DNA from 2 places in the Paenibacillus motobuensis genome. Region 1 is predicted to be linked to the other one. Evidence: predicted binding sites of a transcription regulator. Region 1 holds the regulator's gene; the other holds the start of a gene.
The links. Region 1 encodes LexA, which represses DNA repair genes until DNA is damaged. Its sites were predicted from a motif close to CGAACATATGTTCG; they were not measured.
Positions count from the first base shown of each region.

Region 1 (7,688 bases):
GAATCGCCTGACTGCGCCGGGTATCGGTGGAGAAGTTGGTGCGATGCTGGGTACGACTCGGGGGATTTACCAGGGGTTGTTCTTGGCTCCAACGATCGTAGGACAAGCCGTTAAGGGAAGTATTCTGGCTGCAGCCCTATTCGAGAGAGTCGGATTTGACAGCAAGCCGCGCTGGAATGATAGGCGTACAGATCTGATCCAGGCGATCTCCTTCAGTAGCTCGGAGCATTTGATTGCTTTTGTTCAAGGCATTCAACGTGCAGCAGCAGTAGACGGGCATGTTGTGCCTGAGCCATGGGATATGCCGGGGTATGAGCATCCAGTCATAATGGCAGCGGGAACCTTTATTCAAGGGGGAAGTCTCGAGCTATCCGCGGATGCGCCGATTCGTGAACCTTATATTGCTTATATGCAGGGCGGACTTACCTACTCCCACGTTAAGTTCGGACTGTTGACCGCATTGCAGACGATGAAGGACCGTCAGCTACTATAAATTTCTTGTAAGTAAACCTGACATCACTATTGACATGTCAGAATAACTTACATATCATTATTTTATGATAATTAAACTGGAAGGTTGAGAGCGATGAGTGACGAAATTCGCAGAAATATGGCCTTGTTTCCGATTGGTATCGTGATGAAGCTTACGGATTTAACAGCTCGGCAAATTCGTTATTACGAACAGCATGAGTTGATTGTACCCGCGCGCACATCCGGGAACCAACGTCTGTTTTCCTTTAATGATGTGGAACGTCTGCTCGAGATTAAAGCCTTGATTGATAAGGGAGTTAATATTGCTGGTATTAAGCAGGTGATTGCTCCGGCTAATGGCGAATCTGAGGAAGCAACTGTAATGACGCGGGACACTGAAGAAAAACGCAAGGAAATACCGACTTCTGAGCTCTATCGTATGCTGAAGCAGGAATTGTTCACGAAGCAACGTCCTGGTCAGGTTTCATTAATCCAGGGGGAATTATCCCGCTACTTTAAATTAAAATAACTGTTGGGAGATGTTAGCGTGAGTTACAGCAAGGAAGATATTCTGCGAATCGCCAAAGAAGAGAATGTCCGCTTTATCCGTCTGCAATTTACTGATCTGCTCGGAACGATTAAGAACGTAGAAATTCCGGTAAGCCAGTTGGAGAAAGCGCTGGACAACAAGATGATGTTCGACGGTTCATCTATTGAAGGCTATGTGCGGATCGAAGAATCTGACATGTATCTGGTTCCGGATTTGGAAACTTGGGTTATCTTTCCTTGGATTAGTGAGGATCGTATTGCCCGCTTAATCTGTGATGTGTACATGCCTGACGGCACACCATTCGCTGGTGACCCGCGCAATATCCTGAAGCGTGTGCTGAAGGAAGCCGAAGAGATGGGCTATACTTCGATGAATGTCGGACCTGAGCCAGAATTCTTCCTGTTCAAGACGGATGAGAAGGGTAACCCTACGATGGAGCTCAATGACCAAGGTGGTTATTTCGACCTTGCACCGACGGACCTTGGTGAGAACTGCCGCCGTGAGATCGTGCTGACACTTGAAGAAATGGGCTTTGAAATCGAAGCTTCCCACCATGAGGTAGCTCCTGGCCAACACGAAATTGACTTCAAATATGCGAAGGCAATTAAAGCGGCCGACCAAATTCAAACCTTCAAATTGGTTGTTAAGACGATCGCTCGTCAGCATGGCTTGCATGCTACATTTATGCCGAAGCCATTGTATGGTGTGAGTGGTTCCGGAATGCACTGTCACCAGTCCTTGTTCAAGGGTAAGACAAATGCTTTCTATGATGAGAAGGATGAGCTTGGCCTGAGCCAAGACGCTCGGCACTACATGGCCGGTATTTTGACCCATGCGCGCGCTTTCGCCGCTGTAACCAACCCAACTGTGAACTCTTATAAACGTCTCGTGCCTGGTTATGAAGCACCATGCTATGTAGCTTGGTCCTCCAGTAATCGTAGCCCGATGATTCGTATTCCGGCCTCCCGTGGTATTAGTACCCGCGTTGAGGTCCGCAACCCTGACCCGGCTGCTAACCCATACCTTGCACTTGCTGTAATGCTCAAGGCAGGTCTTGATGGCATCAAGAGAAAGCTGCCGCTCGTTCAACCCGTTGATCGTAACATCTACGTGATGTCTGACGAAGAGCGTATCGAAGAAGGTATTCCAAGCTTGCCTGTAGACCTCAAGGAAGCTATTGGTGAATTGGTGCGCAGCGATATCATGGCTGATGCTCTCGGCGATCATGCTATGACCCATTTCTATGAGTTGAAAGCCATCGAATGGGATATGTTTAGAATGCAAGTCCACCAATGGGAACGTGACCAATATATGACTTTGTATTAATCGAGGAATCCCTTGCGCCTTAAGGCGTGGGGGATTTTTGTTTGGGGTCGTCTTGAACCCCGATAAATCCAGATAGCGGAGGATTTAACTTGTAATACAAGTAACTAATAAATAGGCCGCGTATAGGGATGTATACCTAATCTTTGTAACGGGCATTTGAATAAGATGCACTGTACCATATAACAAAGGAGGTAATTAGATGGGTGAATTAGTTGGTGGAGGAGGTTTTTGCGGTCCTGGATTCGGAGGAATTGGGACCTCAACTGCTGTAATCTTGGTTCTTTATATACTCCTTGTTATTGTCCTAAGAACATTTTAAAAGTGATGAACTTAGAGGAATACCAAAAAATTGGGATACAGTAGCGTTAGTAGTAACAACGCAGCGCAACCCCTTGTGTCGTATGGCGTGGGGGGTTGTTTTTGACAGATCCTGCAATTTCTCGTAATTGTTGATTCATTTTTTTGGACGGTGTACATAGCTTTCTCGTCTTATGTAGCCGATAACTACTGCTAATCCTAAAGTGGTACAAGTACTTGGTAAATAGACCGAATCACAGGTGAATATGTCCAATCTGTTTATCAAAAGTTGAATAGGATAGTGTGTACTTTAAATACAAGGAGGAAAGCACAAATGAGCGAAGTAGTTGGCGGTGTAGGTTGTGGCGGTGGATACGGAGGAGGACTATTTACATCTACAGCAGCGATTTTAGTACTCTTCATTCTGCTTGTTATCATTACAAGAGCCTTCTTTATTTAACTCATTAATTTTAGTTACATGAATTTAGCGTCACCCGTAGCGCAATCTGATGACACCTGATCAATAGCTCCGCTGGCTTTATGCTGGCGGAACTTTTGAACTGTGGTGGAGATCAGATTCAAAATAAGATTTAATTACCTTCGCTTTATTGTACGAACAAAAGCAACTATCGAAAAAATCAATGCGGTCAGGCTGGAAGCAAAAACTAGAAATTCCACGTTTCATACCCCATATCGTATAGTGTATAATCATTAACTTATATAAACCCCTGAATATTACATAGCCAAATTAAAAAGATGCTGCATCCCTATAGCCTTTGCGAACATCCCTAAGTACCAGTCCTTGTATTTCGGGTATACGAGAATCAGTAATATACTCGTACATTAAATACGATAGCATAATAAATATGATGGTCAAGTCTCGGATGCACCAAGGTACGGGTATTAATCTAAGTAACACTTTAAGCCTTTCCCGGAACAATAATAATGTCCTTAGAACTTCCCGCCGGGAAGCCAAAGGACTGAGAATTTTACTAGGGGGACTAGCCCCCCTTATGTTCTATTATTCAGGCATGATCCAAACAATTTCGCAAATGCGAACAATAAACTTCTTATGTCTTTCTTCAAGCACGACGTGGTCTTGTTTGACATCGATGATGCATCCGTCGAGTCTGCCGCGAGTAGTCTCAAGAATGACAATTCTGCCCATAAGGGACATTAAACACTCGACAACGCATTTATCTACAGGATGGTTAATGATAGCTTGATGATGCATGTGATGCATGTGATGCTTATAGGGCATGTTAGCCATATTAGAAACGTTAGGCATGTTGGACATTTGATTCATCATTGGATAACTGTTCAAAAAATTACCTCCCAAAAATTTTATACGACATTCTATGCATTTGCCTATAAAACAACTGGGCGGTTGCCTAGAATTCAGAAATAAAATAATCAAAGGCCCATTTTTGGGATTAATACAAGTTTTTCAAGTCAACGTTGAGAAGAGAGATTTGATAAAGCGTTTGAAATTGGGAAGAAGAGAAGGAAGTATTTATAATTGTAAATTAAAAGGCATCCCACGAGGGATGCCTCTTGCTTCTTACAGTATTAAGTTGTCAATTAATAATGGGTAGTCACACTTTAGCCAATTTCGGATTGCATCTATTTTCCCGTTAAATGGGATTCGTCTGAACACACAATCCATTGTATAAAATCAAGATTAATGAAAATCCCGGAAGAGGCCAATGACTTTGCCGAGGATGCTTACGTGCTTCAAGCGAAGGGGCTCCATGGTTGGATTCTCCGGCTGAAGGCGGATATGATCCTTCTCTTTATAGAAGGTCTTGACCGTTGCTTCATCTTCCTCAGTCATTGCTACGACGATATCGCCGTTGTTCGCGGTCTGCTGTTGCCTTACGATAACATAATCCCCATTATGGATTCCGGCTTCAATCATGCTGTCGCCGACAACGGATAACATGAAAATCTCGCCATCGTTCGCATAATGATTAGGCAATGGAAAGTAATCCTCTATATTCTCGGTTGCTGTAATCGGCACGCCTGCTGTTACTTTCCCGACGACAGGAACGCGTGCTACCGAATGGGCGAACAGACCGGCGCTTTCGGATTCCTCGCCAAGTAGCTCAATAGCTCTCGGTTTGGTAGGGTCACGTCGAATGAATCCCTTCTTCTCCAGACGATCCAGATGTCCGTGTACCGTAGAGCTGGAGGCTAGTCCAACGGCTTCTCCAATTTCACGGACGGAGGGGGGATATCCTTTCGTTCGTACTTCGCTGCGAATAAATTCCAAGATTGCTTGCTGGCGGCTGGACACCTTAGACATAACCAATCAACTCCACTTAGTAACGTTTGGAAAAATTATAACATAGAACTACCGTTCGTACAAACATAAGTTCTAACTATATAGGTTTTTGAGCCTATTTCATACATATATACCGAATATAAGCCGGCGAATGCTGTATAAAAAATGGAGAACGAATGTTCGAAAAAAAGTATTGAATCAAACAAATGTTCGTGTTATATTATTTTCAGTAATAAGAACACTTGTTTGGAGTGAGGATAATGCTTAAATATAGCACATATAAGAGTATTTATACGGAGCCGGTTCAGAAACCTTCTATATCGTCAGGGAGACGGAGCACCCATCTTTCTAGAACAGCTAAGAGAACGATGTTGGTGCTGGTACTACTATTGTTAACCTGTACAGGGGTGGTCTCGGCTTTTGCCTCATCGAATGATAACGCTAATAAGAAACCGTTGGAGACAGTTATTGTTATGCCGGGTGATACGTTATGGGAGATTGCTTCTGAGCATAAACCCCAGGGCAAAGACATAAGAAAATATATAGATTCAATCAAGCGTGTTAATGGAAAGCATGTGAGTTCGATACAAGCTGGGGAAGTGTTGGTTCTCCCTAACTAATCAGTTGCAAGTTCGTTTCTAGTGGTCTGCTGAATGAATGTCGATATTGTTTTACGATGAACAGAAATTACTATATAATGAAGAGAGCTTGCACTAAAGGCGGCACTGCCTTGACAAGCTCTTTTTCTCATGTCAGAGTATGAATAATTGCTGCTTTGCATGAGTGGTAAATACGGCTTGAATCTCTTCTATATATGAGGATGAGAGCTGTAACATAAAAGACTAATGACTTGGGGAGGGACTTATGGATATAGAATCTGTTGTTGCGCGGATCAATGAATTGGCCCGCAAACATAAATCTGTGGGGTTAACCGAAGAAGAGATTCTGGAGAGAGCTAAGCTGCGCGAGAGATATCTCGAGAATTTCCGGGCGAATTTCCGTCAAAGATTAGAACAAATCGAAATCGTCGATGAGTAAGCCGGCCCTTTTGGGCCTGGCTATACATAACATGCGGCTTACGAACATGTGTGGGGCTTGATTGGCTGGACAAGTCGTAGGCTTATACTGTTGATAGCGCTATTAATATGAGGAGGACAGAGTATGGGTTCATTTGACAGAAAAGTAGAACGCAATCAAAAAAGACTGAACCAGAAAGGGAAAGGGCCTACGATCACGACAGGCGCGGCATCCAACCCGCGGAAATCGCTTGGCCCAAGAGGGGAGGGCGACATTTTCCGGGGGCGCAATATCATCCTGCCAGGAGTGTTAGTGTTCATCGCCCTATTGTATTCAACCGTTGGAATGATCGGTAATTCAGCGGATATGAGTACCTGGCTCTATTGGCTGACGATTGGGCTGTACTTACTGCTCGCCTTCACCTTGTTCATGAGAAGACCCTATCTACGCATTAACAAGAACTGGGTATATACAACCAAGTACAACCGCGACCGAATTCTGGAAGCAGGCAACATTAGCAAAATCAAAGTCAGCCGCAAGAAGATTATGATCGTGCCTAAGATTAAGGATGCGAATTGGGTATTCTATCGTACTCGTAATCAGTTTGATACGGCAGCTATGGGAGACCGTCTGGAGCAGTTCGCGCATACTCATCATGTTCCGTTTGAGAGAGAGTAGGGAATTTCTGGAGAGCGCATAGCAAATGATGCATTTTGGCATGGGAGAGGGAGGAGTGGTCGAAGTGACCATAAAAGCGGTATGCTTTGATTTGGATGATACATTGCTCTGGGATGATCGGAGCGTAAAAGAGGCTTTCGAGGAGACATGTCGCAAGGCAGAGGCGGTAACGGGCTGCAACCCGATAGAACTGGAAGCAGCTGTCCGCAGAGAAGCTAGGGAATTGTATGAATCCTATGAGACATTTTCATTTACGAAAATGATCGGGATTAATCCATTTGAAGGGCTATGGGCTAACTTCTCAGCTGGGGAACAGCCGGAGTTCCGTCAGCTTGAAGAACTGGCACCGATCTACCGCAAGGAGTCTTGGCGACGCGGCTTGCTTGCCCTCGGTATTGCTAACGATGAATTAGCCGCCGAGCTTGCAGAAGGTTTTGCTGCAGAACGACGGGAACGTGCTTATGTATATGAAGAGACATTCCAAATCTTGCAGGAGTTGAAGGGGAAGGTTAAGCTGCTTCTACTAACGAATGGCTGCCCTGCCCTGCAACAAGAGAAGCTGGATGGAGTGCCAGAGCTATCTGGTTACTTCGATAAGATCATTATCTCCGGCAGCTTCGGCAAAGGCAAACCGGATTCCATGATCTTCAAGCATGCGCTTGAGCAATTAGGAACAGAGCCCGAAGAGACTTTAATGGTTGGGGACAAGCTTACGACCGATATTCGCGGAGCGCTTAGTGTAGGCATTAACGCCGTATGGATCAATCGGGATGAGAAGACCCGCAATGATGAGATCGTGCCGGATTATGAAATTACTCATCTGTCCCAATTGCACCAGATTATTGCGGAATTAGCTGAATAGATATCGCCGTTAAGATTCATGAGAAAGGAAGATAGCATGCGAAGAAGAAGCTGGAGTGTTCTGATATTCGCGCTTGTTCTCATCGTGATCAGTGGTTGCGGAGATAAGAAATCCGGCAATCATGCAGACAACATGGCTATGGAACCTATTCAGGTGGGGCTTCAAGTGAATCCAACTGAGATTCAAGTAGGCGAGAAGGTTCG
Region 1 is NZ_BAAACX010000006.1:8,981-16,668, forward strand. Features, by position in the region: gene ABD014_RS03855 (methionine gamma-lyase family protein) at 1-493, shown strand, start outside; gene ABD014_RS03860 (MerR family transcriptional regulator) at 587-1,000, shown strand; gene glnA (type I glutamate--ammonia ligase) at 1,019-2,347, shown strand; gene ABD014_RS03870 (hypothetical protein) at 2,979-3,104, shown strand; gene ABD014_RS03875 (DUF2642 domain-containing protein) at 3,666-3,968, opposite strand; gene lexA (transcriptional repressor LexA) at 4,326-4,949, opposite strand; gene ABD014_RS03885 (DUF896 domain-containing protein) at 5,793-5,966, shown strand; gene ABD014_RS03890 (hypothetical protein) at 6,090-6,623, shown strand; gene ABD014_RS03895 (HAD family hydrolase) at 6,688-7,485, shown strand; gene ABD014_RS03900 (FixH family protein) at 7,522-7,688, shown strand, end outside.

Region 2 (7,688 bases), on a different contig from region 1:
TGCCTATAACGATTCTATATATAACCCCCGCGGCTTCAGCGTGCTTCGTATCGCCAGATTCGTGGGGGCTTATTTCAGATTTGAGATTAACCTTATTTGTTCATTTCCCTCAGCAAGCGATTCACCGTCTCGCGCCTGATCCCGATCAATTGACCAATCTCCTCTTGCGTCAAATAATCCGTTAACGGGACGCCATTCGCATGCTGACTTAGCCATTTATTCAGTAGTTCCAACCTCTCAGCAGGCGTTCCTACCGTCAAATGATCCAACCGTTCCTGCATAAATCTGATCTTCTCCTGCAGCAGCTTGGCGATCTCAAGCGCCTTATGCGGATCCTCTTCGAGCTCCCGGTACCATTTCTCAGCAGGAATAGCCTCAACTTCACTTCGTACTAGCGCCATTGCCGTTCCATGCGTCTCCTTCGGTGAGATCAAGGAATGATGCGGAACCATCTCACCCGGGTAAAGAATATTAAATAACACCATATTTCCATTTTCATGTAGTCTGGTCACCTTGAACAACCCGCTCTTAATGTGATACAGGTTCACGCCTTCATCCCCTTGATGAAATAGCACCTCACCCTTATGTAAAATCATATTGATCTCTCCATTCCCGCAAAAACTATATTCCATATTATAGCAGAATTCCAAAGCCTATGCCCGTTCGAAATCTCCAAAAAAAAAGAAAACGACGCTGAAGCCCGAAGGCTCACGCCGTTTTCTGTTTCATGCCGTAAGAAACTTTGCGCGATGGCACTTCTTTACGACCATACTGTACAGTCCAGGTAATGATTTTACCGGCAATCAGTACCGCCATAATCGTGAACATCGTCTCTTTAAATGGCAAATAGAACAAGGATAATATCAATACGACCGCATCCATCAGGATGAACATCGTACCAATCTTGATGCCTGACCATCCACTTAACATCAATGCTAAAATATCGTCTCCGCCTGACGCACCGCCGGCACGTAGAACAAGCCCAGCGCCAAGTCCTGTCAACAGACCCGACAACAATGCCGCCAGCGGCAAATTGTTCATTAGATCTATGGACAACGGTGAGAATTGCTCGAACAGTTCATAGAATGCCGAGAACAGCACCGAGGCAAATAGTGTATTTGCAATAAATTTCCAGCCTTTGAAAAATACAGCCACAATCATTACGAGAGCGTCGAGCACAAGCATCGACAACGCCGGAGGCAGATTCAGTGAATATTTGCCTAACAGCGCCAGGCCAACAAAGCCACCCTCTGACAGACCATTCTGAAAATTAATATGATAATACGCAAACGCCAATAAAAAAGTACCAAACATCAAAACTAATAACTGCTTACCGTCATACTGCCATCTTGCTGCTTTCTTCCTCATAAAGAATCCCTCTTATCGCAGATTGGTTGACCTTACGCCAACACCCCGCGAAGAAGATCCTCGAGGACTTCATACTTCGCATCATCACTCGCTTCTTTCGTAAGGGTATTGTCGCAAACCGACGTTCCACGTAAGAAGCTAAGTGTAAGAGAGATCACAACGTTTCCAAATCGTCCTTTGGGGATTCGTCCTTAAGGGACACATGGTATCCTGATCCTTTCTGTTTTTGATTCTATATTATTATACCACAATTCGATTCATGACAAAAATGTCGTGCTTCTTCCGCTAAGCAGGAAATACCATCATTATTGCTCATATTAAACGCCGCATATCATGCGGATCTTATCATCCTTCAATTCTCAACGATATAATACTGAATTCACTAGCAGACAATCTAGCCTAATGTTTTGAGCAGACGATTAACCGTCTCGCGCCTCACTCCGATCAGTTGCCCAATCTCCTCCTGAGTCAGGTAATCGGTAAGATGCGTGCCTGGGACATGCTGGCTTAGCCAGTCCCCCAATAGCTCCAGCCGTTCGGCCGGAGTGCCGATCGATAGATGATCCAGCCGCTCCTGCATAAATCTTAGCTTCTCCTGCAGCTGCATGGCCACTTCCATCGCCTTGTCTGGATTATTCTTCATATCCTGGTACCATTGCTTTGCTGGAATAACCTCCACCTCACTTTGGACCAGCGCAATCGCTGTTCCCAGCACTTCCTTGGGCGAGACCAGAGAATGATGCGGAACGATCTCATCGGGATATAAAATATTAAACAATACCACATTTCCATTCTCATGCAGTCGTATTACCTTGAATAAGCCACTCTTAATGCGATACAAGTTCTCACATTCATCTCCCTGGTGAAATAATGCATCACCTTTATGCAAGATCATCAATTAATCTCCCCATTCAATCCAAAATGCTGTAACCCATATTATAGCATAATATGCGTTCGGCACCATGGGGCGGCCTTACCATACTTCATGTCCAATTCTTCTTAATCTCTGGTGTATCCCGCTGCGAACTCGGCGCTGACAATATCACGCCATAACACCCATTCCATTCCGGAGTCTGTCCGTAGACACACCCGCCTCCCGCGAGGATCCAGACGAGCGACGATTCCATTAAGATGATGATCCTCATATTCACCAAATAGACGAAGCGCTACCTCTCTTCCCTCATGCTGCGATTCCATTAAAATTCGTGAGAATCTCTCCAGCTCCTGTTCATCCAGTTGAACCCGCGTTCTCTTCTGCAAATGACGATTGCTGTTCAGGATCGCTTCCTTATGCTCCGGCAGCATCATTCGCGAGGATTCCCACAGCCCGTTCCCTTGCAATTTACCTGTCATCGATAATGCCCTCCAATCTTGCCGGCCCGGTCTCTGGCCTGGCCTGAAGCCGTTAGTGATACCGCTCTTAGGATAGCGGAATCTCCATACTTCCGCTTAATCTCATCCGTTGCTCTCTCGAGCGCCTGATACTTGGGCCGCTCGTCAAATAAGGTCAATTGATAGGCGTCATCCGATACTAATCCCGACAGGGTAACACCCACCTTGCGTACAGGAAGATCGTCCCAGTGCTTGCGGAACAGTGCCATCACTGCCTCGTAGACCTGGTTAGTCACATTCGTCGGATCAGACAGCTTCAATTGCCGTGAGAATCCGGTCGGGCGGTCGAAATCCGCTCCCCGGCAACTGATGCTGACCACACTGCCCATGAACCCTTTGTCCCGGCAGCGCCGACAGACGAGCTCGGTCAGCTCTAATAAAGGAATGGCAATCGTCTCAAAGGAATAGTAATCCCGTGGCAGTGTCATCTCGTGACCAATGGATTTGACGCCTTGATGGCTATTCGGGTTGACTGGTGAAGGATCGATGCCGTTGGCCAGACGCCACAGCACTTCCCCATTCACTCCGAAACGGGCTTTCAGCCGCTGCACCGGCGTGTTGGCTAAACGGCCGATTGTCGACAGGCCCATGTTCAGAAGGTGCCGTTCCATCCGCGAACCAACCATCAGCAATTTCCGAATCGGCAGCGGCCAGAGCACATCCTGAAGCTTCTCCTGAGGAAGAAGATAGATGCCATCCGCATTCTTCTTGGCAAAGTTGTCACAGGCCATCTTGCTGACCGCCTTGTTATAGCTGATCCCAAAACGGCAGCGCACCCCCGTCCTATTCAAGATCTCAGTCTGAATCATGCGCGCCAGAGTATCCGGGTCCCCGAATAAAGATAAGCTCCCGGTTACATCCAAATGTTGTTCATCAATACTGTAAGGCTCCACCAGGTCGGTAAATTGTCTCATAATCTCCGTAATCTGCATCGATACATGGATATATTTCTCCATTCTCGGTCTCATCACGACGAGCTCGGGGCACTTCGCCAGCGCCGTTCCCACATTCTCTGCGGTCGTCACCCCGTACCGTTTGGCGATCGGACAAGCCGCCAGCACAATGCCGGAACGACGTTCAGGATCGCCTGCCACGATCAACGGGCGATCTATATACTGCGGATGGTCTGCCTTCTCTACACTCGCGTAGAACGATTGGCAATCCCCCATCATAATGACGCGCTCCTTCTGCTTCATGAGCCATCCCCTTCTTTTGCACCATTGACTTCTGGGAAGCCGACTGAAGAGACGCTCAGATAACTGCGAATCCTCTGCAGGATTTCCGCTTTGACAAGCCCCCATAGCATAGAAAATTCATAATGGTATCCTCGGCATAAATAGCTTGCCTCGATGCCAAGCACCGTCCGGCGCTCCTTATAGATCTTCATTCCATGCTGCCGTAGCCCCTGTCTGGCCCGGGATAACTCCTCCATCGCTGCCTTTTGCAGCGAATCAATGAGTTCGCCATATATCTCCGGCAGCTTCAACTCTGCCCGGACTACCGCTGCGCGGTCCCGTTCCAGTACATCTAGAATTATCGGCAGCAGAACGGACTCTTTCACGAACCTCGCCTCTTCCGGCGTCTGCCAAGGAATTGGACTCATCGCAGCCCACTTCGCACACTGTAAATCATAAGTTCACCTTCTGCAAGAACGTTTGTTCCTATTATATTCATAATACGAACAAATATTCCCCTTGGCAACAGGTTATTACTGGTTATTCAGGCAAATGAAAAACCGGTCAAGCCCTTACGCTTAACCGGTTCTGTATGTTGAATTAACTATTAAAAATGGCAGTCCTATTTATTAATGGGCGGTCAATACAAGCGGACCGTCCTCAGTTAGTGCCAGCGTATGCTCGAATTGAGCGGAGAGCTTGCCGTCAGCCGTTCTGGCTGTCCATCCATCTTCGTCGATCGTAATCCGGAACGTACCTTGATTAATCATCGGCTCGATCGTAAATACCATGCCCTCTCTTAGACGCACACCTTTCCCAGCCACACCGATATGCTCGAAGTTCGGATCCTCATGCAGGCTGCGCCCAACTCCGTGCGCCAACAAATCGCGTACAACCGAGAAGCCGTTCGATTCGGCATGCTGTTGGATCGCCGATGTTACGTCGCCGAGACGATTTCCAGGCAGGGCCTTGCTTATCCCGATATCGAGGCACTCCTTCGTGACCTGTATCAAGCGTTCCGCCTCAAGGCTAATCTGACCAATAGCATAAGTCCAGCAAGAATCGCCAAACCAGCCGTCGTATTCAGCAACGATATCAAGCTTCAGCAGATCCCCTTCCTCTAGTGGCTTTTTGCCAGGGAAGCCATGCGCTACGACATCATTGACCGATGCACAGGTTTCTGCGGGGAAGCCGTTATATCCTTTTGTGAACTGCTTGGCGCCAAGCTTAATAATATGTCTGGCCACGAAATCATTGATCTCCTGAGTCGTAATCCCTGGCTTAATGATCTTCGAAACCTCGCGATGGCAATCAGCCACAATTTGGCCCGCCGTTTTCATTTCTTCAATCTCTCTTGCTGACTTCAAAATAATCATCTTTCTCTTCCACTCCTTCATTTTCGGACATCTGTATGCCCTTTAGCCTTCACAAGGCGGACTGTTCCATCCATGGATAGACGCGAAATCGAGATCTCACTTACTAGCCCAGCAACCGACGACCATCAGGCCAGTCCGGCACATAGAAAGCTGGAAATCCCCTCCGCTTCAATGGACAGCGTCCCTCGCCGAAGCGGCAGCATCGTGCAGCCGGTCATCGCCGATAACAGCATCCGTGTCTTGGTCTCTGCATCCAGGCCAGACATGCCTGGGGCAGCCCTTGATTCCCCTAGTTCAATTAGATGCGATAGAGGAATCACAATATGTTCCTGGTATGCCTTGATTAGAGGCAAAGCCTGTTCCTCGGGAAGCTGACGGTAATCCTCATTACCCAGCTGGAACACTAGATACGCGGCATGATCCTCCGCCCACGTCTTCAAGAGATCTGTAACAAGAGCATGCCAGAGTTTATGTTCTATTTCTTTGGTCCTAGCCACAGTCATGACTCCCGATATTTCCACGGTATAAGGAAGTTTGCCACCAGAGACCGTCTGCGATTCATGAATTAATCGATCGACAGTTGCCGCACTCCGCTCCAAAGCTTGCCACAACAAATCATGCAATAAGTCTATTTTATTCTTATAGTAATGATATACCGTTCCATAACCTAAGCCAGCCAAGCGGGCAACATCACGAATTTCCAACAGCATGCCCTTATCCAAATAAACATCAGCCGCCGCCTGAATGATTTCGGCAATTCGCCGATTTCGAATTTCTTCATTTTGCGCTTTTGTACGGGGAGTCATGTTGGCCTCCTTTTTTTGACCTACTATCATGTCAATTTAAAAATACAGCAATTGCTGCCAAAAAACAAGATCGATATGTAAAATTATAGGATCGGAATTTCCACTATGGAGCAAGCTACAACAAATACACTATAAAAAATAAGGCCAGCCTGTCGAACCAGGCTAACCTCATTTTTTATTTCATGCTGCCCTTACGGATCGCATCCGTCTGCCGGTTAATCCGTTTGCGCAGCAGATTTAATAACATTTTTTTCACAGCGCCTTTGACATTGTTATACTTGGCGAAAAATTCATCAGGATGGTCGAAATACCCTAAATCTTCGGTAATCGAGAAGCTCTGAATATAGGTGCTCTCACCACGCCAGCATAGATTAATGCCCGCTTTATCTTTAATGGCAATTCCGTAGCCGATATACCCTCCATTATAGCTGCAGAGTCTATCCTGCACCTGGTTGAGATAAGGATCATCGATAATGACACCCTCCAACGCTACCCATTTCCCTTCAAACCATACTTCAGTCCAAGCATGAACGATATTTGCAGGTGCGAAGGTATAGATGACACCGGTAAGCGCGCCCTTTTGCATTTTTTTATCGATATAAAAGCCATGAATCCGGCACGGAATCTTGACGCCCCGCAGCAGCGCCATCAATAGAATGCTCTTGGTATTGCATTGCCCATACCCGTCAGCAAGCACCTCCGAAGCGGGAATATCATCGCCACGGTTGTAGCCGAATTTGATCTGATTTCTTACATAATCATAGATTTGACGGATTTTTTCGTATTCAGTAAGCTCATTCCATCCCTTCTCCATTATGAGTTGCCTAATCGATGGATGAGTATAGTCTACTAAAGCTGTAGCTTGCAAGAATTCTTCCATGTTCATCCCTCCTTCTGCTTATTAGAGATGTTCAAAAAGTCCTTCTTTGATAAGAAAACCTCTAACGAGGCCATTCAAGGATGAGCGACCGCGATTCAAAGGTAGGTTTTCTTGCGATATAGAATTTCATCAGCTCTGCTGATAACTTATAAATTCTATATCTAACACAAAGTAACTGAGGGCTTATTCGACATCGAATCTTGAATTCACCCGGGCCTAAGCAGATGCTTACGAAGTATGTTTCCTTCGGAAGCATAAGCTTCGGTGCTGAAAGTCTGACTTTTTGAACACGCACTATTAGTATAAGGGAGCGAAAATCATTACACTTTCAAAAATCTGCTATTCTGCACGATGGAGCGAGCAGTCATACCCAACTTATCCCTAACCGTCTTGGAGAAATGGGAGGAACTGCTGAAGCCCGCCTCAACCGCAGCCTCTGTCATGGATACCCCACTGAAAATCGCCTGGAATGCTGCTCTTAATTTATGATGTACAATGTAGCTTGCTAGTGATATACCTACCTTTTGTTTGAAAATATGAGATAATCGGCTCTCGGAAATATACATATGCTGGCTGAGCGCTCTAACCGTCAGATCATGGGACGGAAACATCTCGATGGCGAGCAATACGTCACCAATGCGTTCATTCGGGTCAGACTCAAACTCATGATCCTGTTCCTGCAGCCGTAAAA
Region 2 is NZ_BAAACX010000016.1:16,886-24,573, reverse strand. Features, by position in the region: gene ABD014_RS17940 (Crp/Fnr family transcriptional regulator) at 93-596, opposite strand; gene ABD014_RS17935 (YitT family protein) at 709-1,368, opposite strand; gene ABD014_RS17930 (Crp/Fnr family transcriptional regulator) at 1,763-2,263, opposite strand; gene ABD014_RS17925 (YolD-like family protein) at 2,368-2,721, opposite strand; gene ABD014_RS17920 (DNA polymerase IV) at 2,718-3,956, opposite strand; gene ABD014_RS17915 (YhjD family protein) at 3,953-4,363, opposite strand; gene map (type I methionyl aminopeptidase) at 4,565-5,311, opposite strand; gene ABD014_RS17905 (TetR/AcrR family transcriptional regulator) at 5,437-6,117, opposite strand; gene ABD014_RS17900 (transglutaminase-like domain-containing protein) at 6,293-6,997, opposite strand; gene ABD014_RS17895 (helix-turn-helix domain-containing protein) at 7,318-7,688, opposite strand, start outside.
Region 2: the regulator LexA is predicted to act here: its motif matches at 4,439-4,452, upstream of ABD014_RS17915 (YhjD family protein).